Regions from separate parts of the Paenarthrobacter sp. CAP02 genome, predicted to be linked through region 1. Evidence: riboswitches for the same ligand, from Rfam matches in the RefSeq annotation. Region 1 holds a riboswitch; each other region holds the start of a gene.
The links. A riboswitch is a leader RNA that binds a small molecule or an ion and turns the genes downstream of it on or off. The one in region 1 is predicted to bind cyclic di-AMP.
Positions count from the first base shown of each region.

Region 2: another riboswitch for cyclic di-AMP. It lies ahead of ABHM97_RS10380 (aggregation-promoting factor C-terminal-like domain-containing protein); the one in region 1 lies ahead of ABHM97_RS12650 (NlpC/P60 family protein).
Region 3: another riboswitch for cyclic di-AMP. It lies ahead of ABHM97_RS05380 (C40 family peptidase); the one in region 1 lies ahead of ABHM97_RS12650 (NlpC/P60 family protein).
Region 4: another riboswitch for cyclic di-AMP. It lies ahead of ABHM97_RS00895 (hypothetical protein); the one in region 1 lies ahead of ABHM97_RS12650 (NlpC/P60 family protein).

Region 1 is NZ_JBEEII010000006.1:211,913-216,117, reverse strand. It holds gene ABHM97_RS12660 (universal stress protein) at 1-263, opposite strand, end outside; gene ABHM97_RS12655 (NAD(P)/FAD-dependent oxidoreductase) at 678-1,379, shown strand; gene ABHM97_RS12650 (NlpC/P60 family protein) at 1,493-2,278, opposite strand; cyclic di-AMP (ydaO/yuaA leader) riboswitch at 2,282-2,450, opposite strand; gene ABHM97_RS12645 (copper resistance CopC family protein) at 2,625-3,257, opposite strand; gene ABHM97_RS12640 (NCS2 family permease) at 3,371-4,205, shown strand, end outside.
Region 2 is NZ_JBEEII010000005.1:97,553-101,757, reverse strand. It holds gene ABHM97_RS10390 (glycosyltransferase family 39 protein) at 1-100, opposite strand, end outside; gene ABHM97_RS10385 (glycosyltransferase) at 97-1,452, opposite strand; gene ABHM97_RS10380 (aggregation-promoting factor C-terminal-like domain-containing protein) at 1,584-2,438, opposite strand; cyclic di-AMP (ydaO/yuaA leader) riboswitch at 2,444-2,603, opposite strand; gene ABHM97_RS10375 (sensor histidine kinase) at 2,737-4,205, opposite strand, start outside.
Region 3 is NZ_JBEEII010000002.1:548,848-553,052, forward strand. It holds gene ABHM97_RS05365 (NTP transferase domain-containing protein) at 1-13, opposite strand, end outside; gene ABHM97_RS05370 (HNH endonuclease) at 56-556, opposite strand; gene ABHM97_RS05375 (NlpC/P60 family protein) at 774-1,553, opposite strand; gene ABHM97_RS05380 (C40 family peptidase) at 1,652-2,392, opposite strand; cyclic di-AMP (ydaO/yuaA leader) riboswitch at 2,397-2,558, opposite strand; gene ABHM97_RS05385 (M23 family metallopeptidase) at 2,703-3,533, opposite strand; cyclic di-AMP (ydaO/yuaA leader) riboswitch at 3,538-3,752, opposite strand; gene ABHM97_RS05390 (iron-dependent transcriptional repressor DtxR) at 3,968-4,205, opposite strand, start outside.
Region 4 is NZ_JBEEII010000001.1:175,816-180,020, forward strand. It holds gene ABHM97_RS00880 (alpha/beta fold hydrolase) at 1-377, shown strand, start outside; gene ABHM97_RS00885 (DUF6480 family protein) at 511-774, shown strand; gene ABHM97_RS00890 (ATP-dependent DNA ligase) at 836-1,900, opposite strand; cyclic di-AMP (ydaO/yuaA leader) riboswitch at 2,164-2,307, shown strand; gene ABHM97_RS00895 (hypothetical protein) at 2,310-3,455, shown strand; gene ABHM97_RS00900 (S-layer homology domain-containing protein) at 3,716-4,205, opposite strand, start outside.

The sequences.
Region 1 (4,205 bases):
ACGATTGCATCGGCGCCTTCGCGGATGACGGAGTCGTCCACGGTGGCGTAGCCTCCGTCCAGACCAGATGCGGCAAAAATGGGGACCGAGTAGGCCGTGACGATATGCAAGGGGAGCTGGCGACGCTCTGCTTCACGCGCTGCCCAGACCAAGGCGCACTGGCCGTGCTCGGATCCGTCCACCCCCACGACGATGCCGCCGGGGGCAACCGCCGATTCCTCGCCATCGCGTGGCACTTCATTGTGTCTTTCGTGCTGGTCCATTGGGCCCGCCTCTCCACCTACTGCTTGATGTTCCGGCTATTCTGCCAGAGGTTCTCTGCACGGAATTCCCTGACTCTCCAAATGTCAATGGCCGGGGTAGGAGAAACTTGGAATCTCTCCTTCCAATGCCCACTATTCTCGGTCGGAAGTACCGAATCAAGGCGACTTCGGGCTATGTGCATAACGGTCCGGGCTCAGTTCAAAACGCACGGGATCGGCCTGCTGGCGGACACGAAAAACACGTCGCCGGGAAGGCTACCCATGGCCGAAAAAGTTCGGTAGTGTTCGAGTCACTGAATAGCCGGGCAGCGTGTCTCAGGACACACCCCGGCTGTTAATTTGCGGCCGCTTGGGGAACTCGGACGCGATCCCACGCGATGCCGCAGGGCACACACGTCAAGGAGGAACCAAGCAGTGTCACTCACGCCTGATTCCGGCACGGAACGAACCACCACAGTGGTTATCGGCGCCGGCCTCTCCGGTCTGGCTGTTGCCAGCGAGCTCAGCCGCTACGGGGTGGGCTCCATCGTCGTTGACGGGTTCGGGTCGCTCTCAACCACCGGGCCTTCGACCCACACTGGAATGCTCCAGCGCTGCGACATCTCCGATCCCGCCATGCAGGAACGCAGCGAGATTCTCCGCCACCTGCGCAACTACGCCGCCAACCATCAATTGGACGTTCGCAGCACCACCCGTGCCGTTCGCCTGGATTTCCTGGGCTCCGACCCGTCGCAGCAGATAGGGCACGGCCCCACCGGAAGCACCGCATCGGGCACCCTCCGGGGCAGGATCGTTTCCGGCCCCCTCGAATCCACTCCCCGTCAGTGGGCGGTCCACACCGCCCAAGGTGTCCTGCTGGCCGACCACGTCGTGGTGACACGCTGCGCCCAGAGCCAGCTGCGCCGGATGCTGGCAGAACTTGGAATCGCCGTTGGCCAGAATTTTGCCGCGGCAATGCGTGCCGTGGGGATGCACCTTGTAGGCGTCGGAGAACTCATTACCCCGACTCCCAAAGAAGTCCTTCGGCAGGCCAAAGCCGTGGGGCAGGCAATTTCCGCCAGGGTGGCCCTACCGGCAGGCAACGGCATGGCCGGCAGCGGCGTAGCCATCGCCTAGGACGGCCGCTTCACCGCCACTGGAACTTTTGCGCACATTTCTTAACGCCAAAGGCCGGCACCCTCGAAGAATGAATCTTCGAAGATGCCGGCCTTTGAACTGAAGCGTGAGGCTTATGCGCCTGCGCGTACGTACGTGATGGGACCAGTTGCGGTCAACCAGCTGATCGGGTGGATACCCGTCTGGTTGCCGTTGATGCCACCGCTGATGGCCTGGCCGTTGCCGATGTAGATTGCAACGTGGCCGGACTGGACGATCATGTCGCCGGGCTGGGGGCTGCTGACGACCTTGCCGTAGTTCATGAACTGCATGGGCGCGAGGTCACCAACAGGGATACCTGCGGAGCCGAGGGCCCGCTCCACCATGGCGGTGCAGTCCTGCATGATGCCGATCTGGGCGTAAGCCGAGGCAACCATGGCGGCGTTGACTCCACCGACGGCCGGCGCAGCGGCTGCGGGAGCAGCGGCAGCCGGAGCGGCTGCAACTGACGCGGCAGCCTTTGCTACAGGAGCGGCTGCTGCAGTTGCAGCCACTGCTGCCTTCTTGGCAACAGGTGCCTCAACGACGGGAGCCGGCTTCTCGATGACCGGAGCTGCTACGGAAGCAACAGCAGGGCGCTCGAAGTTGACGGTAGCCGTAGCTGCGGCGGTGACAACCTTGGTGGGAGCCTCGGAAACGGTCTCGGCGACCGTGGCGGGGCTGGAGTCACGCTGAACCGGGGTTTCGGCTGCGTGGGCTGCGATGGAGCCGGTCAGGACAAGGCCCGAAGCTGCTGCGATAACAGCTGCCTGGCGGCCAGCGCCGGAAGCGTTGCTGGCGACTGCCTTGGAGATGGAGATGAACGGATTAGGACGTACGCTGTCCGCCTTACGACGGCCGCGAAGAATGCTTGAAGACATGAAAAAGCCTCTCCCGATGCCTGCGAGGTTAGCTGTCGGATTCGGATGGGAGTCACCCGGCCACTATCCCCCGCTGTTCAGCGGAAGCATCGTGACTTCACCCCAAGGCACGCTCGAAAGCGACCTAAATTGGGTTCCCCGTCTCTGCCGTAAGGTTTGTCTGCGAACGGATTCCGGACTGCGGCAGAGCTAGGCAATCAGGCCGGAAGTGCCCGCTACGTGGAACAGGCACAGGTTCTACGGTACGCGATGATCTCGCCGAAGTCACATTTAAGTAACGAGAACCGGGGTTTTGGCGTGTCGCAGTAACCAATCCGAGATATTCGCAGCTACGTAGAAAAGCCTGTTATTCCGCGGAATCTCCCGCATTTGAGTCGTTGGAGGCGGCGAGTTTCTTCCGGGCGGTAACGGCGAGATAGATCACAAGGCCCACAGCAACCACGGCCAGTCCCACGATGCTCCACGGGAAAGGTTGGGACGCGTCCGCGGCCGGGGTGCTGGTGGCAGTACCGGGCGCTGCGGTTCCCGCCGTCGGAACCGTATTTGAAGGTGCCGACGACGACGGCGAGGCACCCGCGGTGCCGCTCGTCGCCGTCGCGCTTCCGGCAGCGGCCGTGAACGTGAAGGTGCCCTCGATGGGGTGCGAATCGGAGCTGACGACCCGCCAAACCACGGTGTATTCGCCAGCCGGCGCGCCTTCGCGGATCTTCTGGACCGCCTGGTTGTCGATGATTTCGACGGGTCCGTCCGCCCAGTTTTCGCCGCCCGCAGTGACCGTCACGCCCGATCCGATGGCCAGCGGCCGGTTGTTGAACGTGATGGAGACCGACGCCGGGACAGCTGCCACGCTGGAGCCGTTGGCCGGCGCTGTGGATTCGGCGACGTCGTGCGCGGAGGCCGGGCCCGCGGAAAACAGCAAGGCGGATGCGAAGGCCAGGGCGGCAACGACGGCGGCCAGAAGCGGGCGGATGGTGCGCATGGGGCGGTTTCTCCTAGTGTTGGCTTCCTTACAGACTAGGCGAATCGTCAGGAGGCCCATATCCGACGGCATAGGATTTGAGGGCACACTCCCCTCGATCCCCGGAGTCCTTCATGCTTAAACAAGGTTCTGCCATCGACCGCTACTTCAAAATTTCCGAGCGTGGCTCCACATACTCCCGGGAAATCCGAGGCGGCTTCGCAACCTTCTTCGCCATGAGCTACATCGTGGTCCTCAACCCCTTGATCCTTTCCGGGCAGGATTCCAGCGGAGCGTCGCTGGGCTTCACCGCCGTCGCGGCCACCACGGCATTCGTTGCGGGCATCCTGACCATCCTCATGGGCGCCTGGGCCAAGCACCCGTTCGCCGTGGCCACGGGCCTGGGCGTTAACGCGTTCGTAGCGGTGACCGTCGCCTCGCACCCGGGCCTGACCTGGCCGGACATGATGGGCCTGGTGGTCCTCTCGGGCCTGACCATGCTGATCCTGGTGCTCACCGGTTTCCGTACGGCCGTGTTCAAAGCCGTACCCGAGGCGCTCAAGACAGCGATCGTGGTGGGCATCGGCCTCTTCATCGCACTGATCGGCCTGGTCAATGCAGGGTTCGTCCGCCGCATCCCTGACGCCGCCGGCACAACCGTTCCGCTGGGATTGGGTGTCGACGGGAAACTGCTCGGCTGGCCCACGCTGGTGTTTGCCTTCGGCCTGATCCTGACCATCGCACTGGTGGTCCGCAAGGTCCGTGGCGCCATCCTGATCGGCATCGTGGCATCGACGGCTTTGGCCGCCATCCTTGAGTTCACGCTCCACATCGGCCCGAGCAACGACGGCACCAACATCAACCCGCGCGGCTGGTCCCTTGTTGCCCCGACCCTGACCAAGTGGGGTGCCCCGGACCTGTCACTTATAGGTAAGGCCAACCCCTTCGGCGCGTTTGAACACCTCGGCT
Region 2 (4,205 bases), on a different contig from region 1:
GTGGTTGCTGTCCGAAAACGAGGCGCTGCAGGCGGGTTGGTGTTTCCGGGGACTTCACAGGTTCGTCAACGGCATGGCTTGGCTGAAGGGCGGTGATCATTTCGCTGGCACCTCTGTGGTCTTGTCGGAACCCTCGGTTTGAGGGGCTGGTGTGGCGGGTCGGCGGAACACCCACAGGCGGAACAACAGGAAGCGGGCCACGGTCGCGGCGAGGTTCGCGCCAACTACCGTTGCCACCTCAAGCCAGCGGTCCGGCGTCGTGGTTCCGTGCACCAGGGCCAGCGCGCCCGAGGTGAGTGCCAGGCCGATGCTGAAAACAATCAAGCCTTCAAAGTGGTGGCGGGCGTGGCTGCCGCCCTGGATGCCGAACGTGAAGCGCCGGTTGGCGGCTGTGTTGGCGACGGCTGTCACGATCAGGGCCAGGAAGTTGGCGAGCTGCGGGTCCATGAATCCCCGGCACAGCAGGAAGATCAGCAGGTAGGCCACTGTGGACGCCGCGCCGATCGCCGCAAAGCGCACCAGTTGCCCGAACAGGCTGGCGCGTGGGGTCGATTCCGATGTTCGCGACGAGGCCGGCAATGGGCCGCGGGCCAAGGCCGCGCGCAGTTCGGGGACAGGGATGCGCCCGGTGACGAGGTCGCGCGTCAGGCGCGCCATTCCGCGGAGGTCGGCCAGGGCGGTTCGTACGACGTCGACACTTGAGTTGGGATCGTCCGTCCAGTCGACGGGGACTTCATGGACGCGGAGGCCGCAGCGCTCGGCCAGGACCAGGAGTTCGGTGTCGAAGAACCAGGCGTTGTCCAGGGTGTGGGGGAGGATCCTGTGGGCGACGTCTGCCCGGATGGCCTTGAAACCGCATTGGGCATCAGAGAACCGGGCGCCCATGAGCGTATGCAGGAGGACGTTGTAGCTGCGGGAGACGAACTCGCGCTTGGGCCCGCGGACAACACGGGAGTTGCGGGAGAGCCGCGTCCCGATGGCAAGGTCCGAATGGCCGGAAATCAGGGGAGCCAGCAGGGGTGCCAGGGCGGCAAGATCAGTGGAGAGGTCCACGTCCATGTAGGCGAGCACCGGGGACGGCGAGGCGAGCCAGACCTGGCGGAGGGCGTTGCCCCGGCCTTTCTCCTCGAAGCGCATGACGCCGATTTCGGGGAGTTCACGGGCCAGGCGCTCGGCGATCTTCAAGGTGTTGTCCGTGCTCGCATTGTCCGCGACCGTGATGCGGAACGTATGCGGGAACGTCTCCACCAAGTGCCCGTGCAAGCGGCGCAGGCATTCCTCGAGGTCGGTCTCTTCGTTGTGGACGGGAATGGTGACGTCCAGGACAGGGACCGTGGTCCGCGTGTCCACGGGAAAGCGCCGCGGCTGCCGGTAAGGCAAGGCAGGAGCGGCGAAGGTCCCCGCATGGGCGGGGTTCGGCAGCGCACTGGTGGCGGGATCTATGAGCGTCATGCATTCACAGTGAGGCCGCCGATTGTGAGTGCTTTAGGCGGAAGCTGTGACGCGACTGTGTAAGTCTCCCGTTCCGGGAACGCGAAAAGCCGCCCCCGGAACGGGAGCGGCTTTTCGGGAAAGCTCTTGGCTTAGTACCAGTTGTTGGCCAAGTGGAAGGCCAGAGCAGCCGACGGGGATCCGTAGCGTTCCTTGATGTAGTTCAGGCCCCACTTGATCTGGGTCTGGTAGTTGGTCTGCCAGTCCGCACCGGCAGAAGCCATCTTGCCGGCCGGAAGCGACTGGACAATACCGTACGCACCGCTGGAAGCGTTGGTGGCAGTGGTCCGCCATCCTGATTCCTTCTCCCACAGCGTGTTCAGGGCGGTCATTTCGCCCGCGCCCCAGCCGTAGCTGCCAAGGATGCTGGCGGCGTAGGCCTTCGCACCGGCGGGATCGTCCACTGCCTTCGGGGCGGCAGCAGCGGCTGCAGCCTGGGCAGCGGCGGCAGCAGCAGCGTCGGCGGCCTGCTTGGCGGCAGCGTCAGCAGCTGCCTTGTCGGCGGCAGCCTTCTCGGCAGCGGCTTGATCGGCAGCTGCCTTGTCGGCGGCAGCCTGCGCGGCAGCGGCCTGATCAGCGGCGAGCTTGTCGGCTGCGGCCTTGTCGGCTGCGGCCTTGTCTGCAGCAGCCCGGTCGGCTGCACCCTTGGCAGCTGCGGCGTCCATCGAAGCGGAAACTTCAGCGGACTTGTTGGTGCTGACCTGTGCAGCGGCCTGGGTGCCGGCTACACGGCTTGCCTCGGGGAGGTTCAAGGCTGCGTTGGCGGCGGTACCGAGCGATGCAACGCCCAGTGCAGCGGCGATGACGCCCGCTACAACAGGCATGCGCTTGCCGGACTTGCCCTCACGGGCGGCCTTTTTGAGGACGGTCTGCGACTTGGTCAACTGGGTGTCGTTCTGGTCGCGGTGACGCGCGGAAGGGCGCGTCTGATCGTTAAATTCAGACATTTGTGATTACCTCTCAGCGCCTGCGGAGTTAGCTGTCGGGTTCGGATGAGGTCATCCGGCCGCGCATCACGCTGCGGCTTCACCCCAAGGGCCGGCAAAATGCCTGGGCCCGGAGACTCTGGGTCCCCCGTCTCTGCCTCGGTGAAAGATCGGACTCCGGGAAGTGGCAGAGCTCGGCGCATCCCGGATGTGGGCCGGTTAGGGGCAACCCACCCTTTCGACGGTACAGGAGGTTTCCGCAGAAGTCACATTTAGGTAACAGAGATCACGAAGTCGGTGAGTCGTCTTGCCGGATTCTTTACAGGCGTTCGGTGGTGGCTGTAGGCAGCCGCAGGGCGAACTCGGTGCGCCCCGGCTTGGACGTCACTTCGACGCTTCCGCCGTGCGCTGCAACGATGGATTCCACTATCGACAAGCCCAACCCCGAGGTCCCTTCGGAGCCCGATCTCGCCGCGTCGGCACGGGCAAAACGGGAGAAGATGCGGCTCTGGAATTCCTGCGGGATGCCAGGACCGTTGTCGGTCACGGTCACCACTGCGCTGCCATCCGCGGAGAGCATGACTCCAGTGACCACGGTTGTTCCCGGGTCGGTGTGTTTGCGGGCATTCGAGAGCAGGTTCGCCAGCACTTGGTGCAATTGCGTGGCATCGCCGCGTACGGTGACGGGCTCCCCGGGGAGCTGCAGTTGCCAGATGTGGTCCGGTGCCATGACTTTTTCGTCACTCACGGTCTCGATCACCAACTGGGTCAGGTCCACGTCCGTGACCTTCACCGGCTGGCCCTCGTCCAACCTCGCCAGCAACAGCAGGTCCTCCACCAGCGTAGTCATGCGTTCGGACTGGCTTTGAACCCGTGCCAAGGACTTCCTGCCGTCGTCCGTAAAGGTCTCGGTCATCCGAAGCAGCTCGGTGTAGCCACGGATGGCGGTCAGCGGCGTCCGCAGTTCGTGCGAGGCATCGGCAACGAACTGCCTCACTTTGGTCTCGCTCTCCTGACGGGCCTCCAACGCACTGGAGACGTTGTTCAGCATCTGGTTCAGGGCGTGGCCCACGCTCCCCACTTCGGTCCCGGGATGGGAGGCCGACGGCGGGACACGCACCGCAAGTGCCACTTCACCGGCGTCGAGAGGCAGCCGCGAAACCTTGGTGGCGACATCGGAAAGCTGCTCCAGGGGCCGCATGGTGCGACGGATGATCACGGTCCCCACAAGGCCGATCACCACCAGGCCGCCCAGTGACACCAGAACCATGGTCCAGACCAGCGAAGCCTCGGCGGTCTGCTTGTCCGCGAGCGGCAGGCCAGTGACGATCACGTCGCCGTAATTGGTCTTCACGGCCATGAGCCGGTAGTCGCCGTTGGACAGCGAACGGTCAACCGGGCCGTTACCTGTCGGCAGCGCGAGCAGGACCTGCTCATCGTCTGCGGACAAGGAGACGCGATTGCCCCGCGCGTCGATCAACCCGGAGCTGCGCACCGTTGAGCCGTCGATACGGGCGCTCAGCGTGCCGGCCGCCTGGCCGCGGGCCTCCAGCGGGTCCGGGCGTCCTGTCGGGGAGTTTGGAAAGCTCGACGGCGGTCTGCCGAATACGTCTGCGCGGAGCGAGGCCTGCTCCAGCTGCCTGTCGAGCTGCTTGTTGAAGACCATATCCATCGAGGCGTAGCTGACCACCCCGACCGCGCCGCAAATGGCCACCAGCAAAGCCATCGCCACCAGGACCAGGCGGGTGCGCAAATGCCAGGTGGAGGGATTGAGCCAATTGCGCTGCT
Region 3 (4,205 bases), on a different contig from region 1:
CGTTGAACTCCATCCGCCCAGATTACCCGGGGCGGGCGGAGTCGTCAGAAATCGATCAGGCAGCGGATTCCGGCAACAGGAACGGGTCCCAGTCCGGCGCAGGTTTCTCGAGTTCCTTGATCTGCCACATGGTTCCCTGGGGCACGCCGGGTTTGAAACGAAGTTTCCAACCCATCTCAGCCAGCGTGTGGTCACTCTTGGCGTTGTTGCATTTCAAGCACGCCGCAACCAGGTTTTCCCAGGAATCCGCGCCGCCCCTGGATTTGGGGTGGACGTGGTCTATGGTGTGCGCTGTCTTCCCGCAGTAGGCGCAGCGGTGGCCGTCGCGGCGAAGGACGCCCCGGCGGCTCACGGCGGTGATCCTGTTGTACTTGGGACGGATGTAGCGGTTGAGGAGGATCACGGATGGTCGTCCGAGAATCTCCTGTGGCCCGACGACAGGCTCGTCGCCTTCGGCCACTACGCTCGCTTTCCCAGTCAGCACAAGGACCAGCGCCCGGCGGAATGTTATTACCGCCAGCGGTTCATATCCAGCATTCAGAACGAGTGTGCGCATGCACGTACCTCTTCACGGCCGCACCCGTCAGGGGCACGAGGGCCGGCTGCCCTCTGCATGTACGGGCTGTGGATCGACAAGATAAGGGTAAGCACTTATATGCCGTATCAACGAATCTTTCTGTCGTTTCCCGTGCGGTGTCGGCAAATGTTCATGCGTGGTTAAAGCGGAACACCCCGCCGGCCGGAGCCTGCGGGGTGTTCCAAAAGGTACGTTATTAGCCGTTGACGCGGATGAAAACCGGGCCGGAGCCAACGTTTACGCTGAACAATGCTGTGGTGGATCCGTTCCATCCACCGTGCACTGCCATGCCGTTGCCGACGTAGACAGCGATGTGGGCCTGTCCGGCCAAACCGCCGTTGGCGTAGTAGGCGAGGTCGCCCGGCTGGGCTTCTGCAGCACTGACCGTACGGCCCAAGGAGAGGTACCCGGCCGGCCAGTCATGGAAGTGGATGCCCACGGCTGCCAGGGAGTTGGTCACCAGCATGGTGCAGTCCTGGGTCACGCCGAGCTGGGCGTACGCTGCGGCGGCGATAGCTGCACCGAGGCCGCTGGAAGCTGCCGGAGCCTTGGCAGCCGTAGCCGAGCTGTTGACGGCAAGCGTCGCGTTGCCGGTGGAAGCAGCCGTGTTGGCGCTCTCCGTGGCCTTGGCTTCTGCCTTGGCGGGAGCCTTCTTCTCCACGGGAGCCGGAGCTTCAACCGTGGTGACGACGGGCCGTTCGTAGGAGATGGCTACCGTGGAGTCCGCAGCGATGGTCGACTGGACCACTGCCTGGACATCGAGGGTGGACGTCGCGGTGGATTCACGGTCAACGTTGGTTTCGGCGGCGTTGGCCGCGACACCGCTGGTCAGGACCAGACCGGAAGCCGCTGCGATGACGGCGGCCTGGCGGCCCACAGTACCGGCGTTGCCGCCGACAGCCTTGGCGATGATGGCAAGCGAGCTGGTCTTGGGGGCCTCAGCGCGATGCCGTGCAACCTTGTTTGCACTGGTCATGATTTTCTCTTTTCGTATCCGCGTGCAGTGGGGTTACACGCGGGTAATGGGCGGCCAGCACTTGGGGGCATGCTGGCCGGCCACGAACCGGATGTTTTCTAGCGAAGGGTGAAGAAGGAAGAGGTGCCCGTGGAGGCTGCCGAGTGCAGGAGGGTGCCCTGGCTCGGGTTCAGTGCGCTGATCATCATGCCGTTGCCGACGTAGATGCCGACGTGGGCTCCGCCGTTCTGCATGACGAGGTCACCGGGCTGGGGGTTGCTGGTGGGCTTCATGGCCGTCCAGGCGTTGACGCGGGGGATGCTGATGCCGGCCTGCGCGTAGACCCACTGGGTGAAGCCGGAGCAGTCCCAGCCGTTGGGGGTGGTGCCGCCCCATACGTAGGGGTGACCGATACCGGTGTAGGCAATGGCGGCGAGGCCCGAAGCAGCAGCGCTTGCAGCACCGTCCGTAACCTCGGAGGACTTTGCGGTGACCGCAGCTGCGGCGTCCTGGCTACCAGCGGCGCGCTGGGTGACCTGCGATGCACGCTGGACAACCTTGGGGGCTTCCTTGGTGGCCACGACCGGGCTCTCGAAGGCCACGGTGGCGGTTGGCTCTGCAGTGACGACGGCGGTTGCCACCATCTGCTGGGTGCTGGAGGCTTCCGACTTGGAGATGTCCGTATCAGCTGCCGTAGCCGGAAGACCGGCGGTAAGGACAAGGCCCGAAGCTGCTGCCAGGACGACGGCCTGACGGCCAACCGAACCGGCGTTGGACGAAACAGCCTTGGAAAGAGTGTTCAAGGGGTTCGTACGAACCGTTTCAGCGCGGTGGCGCGCAGGGGTAGTGCGTGATGACACGTAGGTAGCCTCTCCCAATGCCTGCGAGGTGAGCTGTCGGATTCGGATGGGAGTCATCCGGCCGCGTTGCTTCAAGGAAGCTTTTGCGACTTAACCCCAAGGCCTTCTATCGAAGACCAAAAGTGGTTCCCCCGCCCCTGCCAGACGATTTATGCGAACGGACCTTGAGTGGTGGCAGAGCTAGGCAATCCACTCAAGTGCACCGGCCCCCTAAAAAGCCGATGCGCTTTGTACGGTACAACAGTTGAACGCGAATGTCACATTCAGGTCACGGGGTGTCGCAAAATGCGAGAGGCGACCATCAACTGGCTTAGAGCCAGCCCATGGGGTCGACAACTTCTCCGTTGACCTGGACCTCGAAGTGGAGGTGGCAGCCCGTGGAAGCGCCCGTGGTGCCGCTCAACGCGACAGTATCGCCACGGGTGACGGTCTGGCCGACCTTGACGTTGAAAGACGACAGGTGGTTATAGGTGGTCTCGAGGCCGTTGCCGTGGTCCACTACCACGCGGTTGCCTCCGCCATACTCGTGCCATCCGGCGAAAGTGACTTTGCCCGTGGCAGCCGCATGCACTGCGGTGCCGCACTGGGCAACGAAGTCCTGGCCGCGGTGGAAGTCGCCCGTGCCGCCCGTGAGGGGGCTGACCCGGTAGCCGAACGGCGAGGCCGTGACCAGGCTGTCCAAGGGGCTGGCAAGCGTGCCTACGGACGAGGCGCGCTGGATGCTGCCGACCGACTGGGCGCTGAGCAATTGCTTCAGCTTGCCGTCGGGGTCAGCTGCGGTTGCGACGGCGGCGCGGCTGAAGTCGATTTTTGCCGATGCGGCTGCGGAAACCTCTGGCTGGCTGCCGCCGGAAACGGCGAGGGCGGACTCGGTCTGGCCCGACTCCGACGTTGCCATCACTGGGCTTGTGGCCGGCAGTCCGACAGTCAGCGCCAAACCGGTGGCAGCGAGGGCTACTCCGGCTTTCTGGCCGACACCACTGGCTGCGGCGAAATCGGCAACCTGGCGCAATGGGCTCTTACGGCGGCGGACTTGGCGCTCAGTGTCACGGGGCCGGACCTCCATTGTTGCGCGGGCTGGCCGCAGCTCAACAGCGGGGCCGGTCGCGCGGCGACGACCCCTGACGTTCTGCGATGTCAAACTCTGTTCCTCTCTGGAAAGCCTGCGAAGTTAGCTGTCGGATTCGGGTCAGAGAGTTCAAAGACCCGGTCCGCACGAAGCGCTCATGGCACACAGGTATCCAAGGAGGGACTTGCGTAAATGGGCACTTCTGCTGCGGACTTCACCCCAAGGCTGCTTCTTTAGACAGCCGCTTGTGGTTCCCCCGCCTCTGCCAGTGGTGGATGGCACACCTGATCCGCTGGCAGAGCTCGGCTCCGGATCAGGTAACGCTTTGGTATCGGCGCTAGTAGATAACTATAGGCGATTAAAGCCTGCAGTAATAAATTCGTTATCAACAGGACGACGCACTCCCATATCATCAATCCCGAAAAACCGCAGGTCACATTGTCCCGCAGGGCACAAAAGTGAGGTTTGACACGGCATCCCCGAGGAGGCGGCGCCCCGAAGGGAGGTCAGCCCAGGGAGACGAACACGTGGGCCGCAACTTCAGGCGGAAGCTCAAGCGCTCCCTCGATGCCGGGAACCCGGACAGAAATGTACTCGCCGACGCGTTCCAATGACACCGCTGCCCCGGGACGGATTCCGCCCTCGTCCAGCTGGGTGAGGAGTTCGGGCTCCACCTGGATGGGCTCGGCAAGCCGGCTGACCACCACGCGGGAATCGGCGGCGTAGCCATCCATGGCCTGCAGC
Region 4 (4,205 bases), on a different contig from region 1:
CGAGGCACAAGAGTATCCTCCGGCAATCGCTGGCGCTTACCTTGGACGGCGTCCTGCGAGAGAGTCCCTCGTCCAATTGGATCGTCGTCTCCGACTACTTCCGCTGCGGGCTCCGCTGGTACCTCACCGAACTCCCGGTGATGATGGCCTATCCCACCGAAAAGCGGCTGGCCGGCATCAAGGTGCCCGTGCTGGTCCTGCGCGGAAGCCGGGACCAGGTGGCAGGCCCCGACTGGTCGCTCCGGCTCTCCCGAACCGTGGACCGAGGACGCCTGGTGGAGATTCCCGGAGTGGGGCACGTAGCGCAGCATATGCGGCCGCAAGCGGTGGCGGACGCCATCCGCAGCTTCGTCGCCGCGACCACACAGCGGAGTTAGGCCGCACAGCACAGTTAGGCGCCGGAGCACGACGCCGGAGCCCGGGGTTGGGTGCCCCTTGTTGGCTCCGGCGGGATCGCGCTAGGCTGGCCAGGCAAGCGAATAGTAAGTCTGCTTACGAAAGGGTTTGACCATGACCAGCTATGACCCGGAAGACGATCCCCAGACCTTCGGCGTGAGCGGCGCGACCGACCCCTTCGACACCACCGCCGATGCGGACAGCATCCACGAAGACCCGGACATGCGCCAGGACGAGGACGACGATCCCGCCGCCTCGGCCAACCCTGATCCCCTGGACGGCAACGTCACGGGATTGGAGCCGGGCGGAGGGGTACCCCCGGGCGAAACGCCGCCGGCCGAAGGCAGCATGAGCAGCGACCAAGGACACGAAGAGTAATTTCGCCGCTACCCCGCTGTTACGTTGCGGGCCAACAACGTAACAGCGGGGTGGCAACGCGCTACGGCAGGCTCAGGATCTCCCCGAGGTCGTAATCGGCAGGCTCCTCCAGTTGCGCGTACGTGCAGCTCTCCGGAGTCCGGTCCGGCCTCCAGCGGCGGAACTGCGTGGTGTGGCGGAACCTGTCGCCCTCCATGTAGTCGTACGCCACTTCGATCACGAGCTCGGGGCGCAGTGGCACAAACGAAAAGTCCTTGCCCCCGCTCCACCTGCTTTGGGCACCAGGCATCCGTGAACCACCGGCCGCCTCGTCCTGCTTGGCCCACTCGCCCCACGGGTGATCAGCGAGGTCCACCTGGTAGGGCTCAAGCTCGGCAACCAGTGCTTCCCGCTTGGCCATGGGGAACGATGCCACCACCCCCACGTGGTGCAGCCGACCGGCGTCGTCGTAGAGCCCCAACAACATGGAACCCACCACCTTCGCAGTTTTGTGCCAACGGAACCCGGCCACCACACAGTCCGCGGTCCGAACATGCTTGGTCTTGAACATCACGCGCTTATTGGGTTGGTAGGTTCCATCCAGCGGCTTGGAGAGGACCCCGTCCAAGCCGGCGCCCTCCAACTGCACGAACCATTCCTTGGCCCGCTCAAGGTCTGTTACCGCCGGAGTCACATAGACGGGCGGTTCGGCCTTGGCCAAGGCGGACTCAAGGATGGCCCGGCGCTCAGAGAACGGCTTGCCCATCAGGTCTTCCTCGCCCAAGGCAAGAATGTCGAACGCGACCATGGAAGCCGGCGTTTTCTCGGCGAGCATCCTGACCCGGCTGTCCGCGGGGTGGATCCGCTGCTGGAGGACTTCGAACTCCAACCTGTTGCCCTCGATCAGGACGATCTCACCGTCGATCACACACTTCTCCGGGAGGTTCTTCCTCAGCGCCTCAACCAGCTCGGGAAAGTAGCGCGTCATGGGCTTCTCGTTGCGGCTGCCCAGGATGACCTCGTCCCCATCCTTGAAAACGATGGTCCGGAAGCCATCCCACTTGGGCTCGTAGTGGCCCACATCGGGGATGTCCGGAACTGACTTGGCAAGCATGGGCGAGACGGGCGGCATCACTGGCAGGTCCATAGGAAATGTCTACCCTGCCGTCGGACGCCGAAGCTAGTCTCAGGCGGTGGATATCTTGGCCGTGTTGGCGGCAGTGCTCGAAGATCCAGTACGAGCTGTCGGCTCCCGCACCGGCCCCGAAGCCTAGGCGCCCGGAGCCTCCGGTTTAGCCCGACCTACCGTCCGTTACATTAATGTGACTTTACTTTCCGGCTCATGTACCGTCGTAGGGCGACCCGTATCTCCGCTGGGCCGCTTCCGGATTGACGCCGAGCTCTGCCGCAATCCGGGATCCGCCAGACCCGCGGCAGAGGCGGGGGACCCACAAGTTCCCGGACTTTCCAAGTCCTCGGGGTGAAGCCGCTTTGGCGGCCGGACGGCCTCGTCCGAACCCGACAGCTAACCTCGAAGGCGTTGAGAGGCAACCACCATGTCCCCAACCATGGATCAGCCGCGCCGCGCCCTCATCGAACGCGAGCGCACCAAGCCAACCGGACGCCGTCGGGCCGAACCCAGCGGATCCGCCACCGAAGCAACAACAGCGCCTCAGGCACCAAGTACGACGCCGGAACCCGCCGCTGCTGCCCAGCCCACCACGCGCGCGGCCGCCCGGGCAGCGGAGCGGGAAAGGGCAGCCCGGGCTGAAGCCGAACCCGCAGAACCGGCCACCGCCGCGATCCCCGCAGTGCAGGCCGCCCAGGCCGCGGCACCGCGGTCGACCACACCGGGCCCTCCCACTGCCGCCACTCCCATCGTTCCGTCGGCAGCACCCAAGCCGGACACGCAGCTGGCCGCACCCTCGGAGCCCGCCACGGCAGCCATCCCCATCCTGGACATTGCCGGGCCGGCACCTACTCCCGTCCCAGCCAGGACCGGCTTTGGCTCTTCGTCGTCGTTCAACCGCGAACCCCAAGCCGTGCTTCGAAAGGCCGCATCGGTCAAGCACATGAGCCAGCGTATGGCCGTTGTTGCCGGCGCTGTAGGACTGGTTCTCACGGCCGGAGGCCTCGGCCAGGCCCTTGAGCTGCCGTTCTTCGGCCATGAAACCCCCGCCCAGGATGCGAGCGCCAGTGGGGACAGGGATTCGGGCTCGGCTGCGCCCGGGCCTCGGGCTTCCTACTCCACCGCGTCCTCCCCGTCGGCCTCGTCGGCAGCACCAACAGCGTCATCCTCATCGGCAGCCGGTCAGCCGGCGACCGTCCCGGAGGCACCATCTGAAGTGTCGCCGTCGTCGGTTCCGGCCCCGCACGTCTCGCTTGCGGCCCCGGTTTGGGTTCCTTCGGCGGCGCCGTCGGCGGCTAACCCGGCGCCGGGCGCCTCCGCGGCAGTCCCGACGCAGCCTGCCCCGGCCCCCACCGATGTGCCCGCCGATACAGTCACCACGGCGCCATCTCCTGCCCCGACAACCACGCCGGCGCCGACCACCACCCCGACGCCCACGCCAACACCCACCCCGACGTCGACGGCCACTCCCAAGCCGCGCCCCACCGGGAACCCCTCCGCCGGAACGAATCCGCAATCCAGTGGGACCGCCCTCGACGCAATCCTGGACGCCGCCAAGAAGGCCGTGAAGTGAGCACCCGGCTGCCCCGTACGGCAACGCCGATCGGATGGCATGGCCGGTACTGCACCAGCAGCCGGACCGCCACCTTCAGGCGAAGGATGGGCCGGTGGAGCTGCCAGCGGTTGAGGCGTTCCTAGGCGCGCTTCTTCCGGCGAGGAAAGTTCAGGATCAGCCTGACGGACAAGGAAAGCACCACCAGCAGGCCCACCATGCCAGGGAGGTTCTACCGCCGTTTGTTGCGTAGCGAGCCCATCATCACGCTGAACCCCCGTCTAGCGGCGAGTTAGGTTCCAGGTGTCTTCGCGGTAGAGGAACGCTGCCATGGCGTCGCGATTGACGGGCTGGACAGGCCGGAATGTGGCGTCGGCATAGCCTGTGGAGATTCCCTGCGCCGCGAGCCAGGTGATCTCTTTGTAGAAGGGGTTGTCGGTGGCGACATCGTGGAAAGGAGACGACACAGGAGGGGCAAACGCGGGTTTGCCGCTGAAGCGGTAGAGGAACGCTGCCATGGCGTCACGGTTGACGGCTTGTACTGGTCGGTAAGTGTGGATTCCGCTGCCTTCATCCCAGCCTGTGCTGATGCCCTGGTGAGCGAGCCAGGTTATTTCCTTATAGAACTGGTCGCTGGGTTTGAGGTCAGCGAACGGTGAGATATCAGGGGCGGTGAAGGAAGGCTCGCCTGCCATCCGATACATGAACGCCGCCATCGCGTCACGGTTTACAGAGTTCAAAGGCAGAAAAAGACCGCCACTGTAGCCAGTT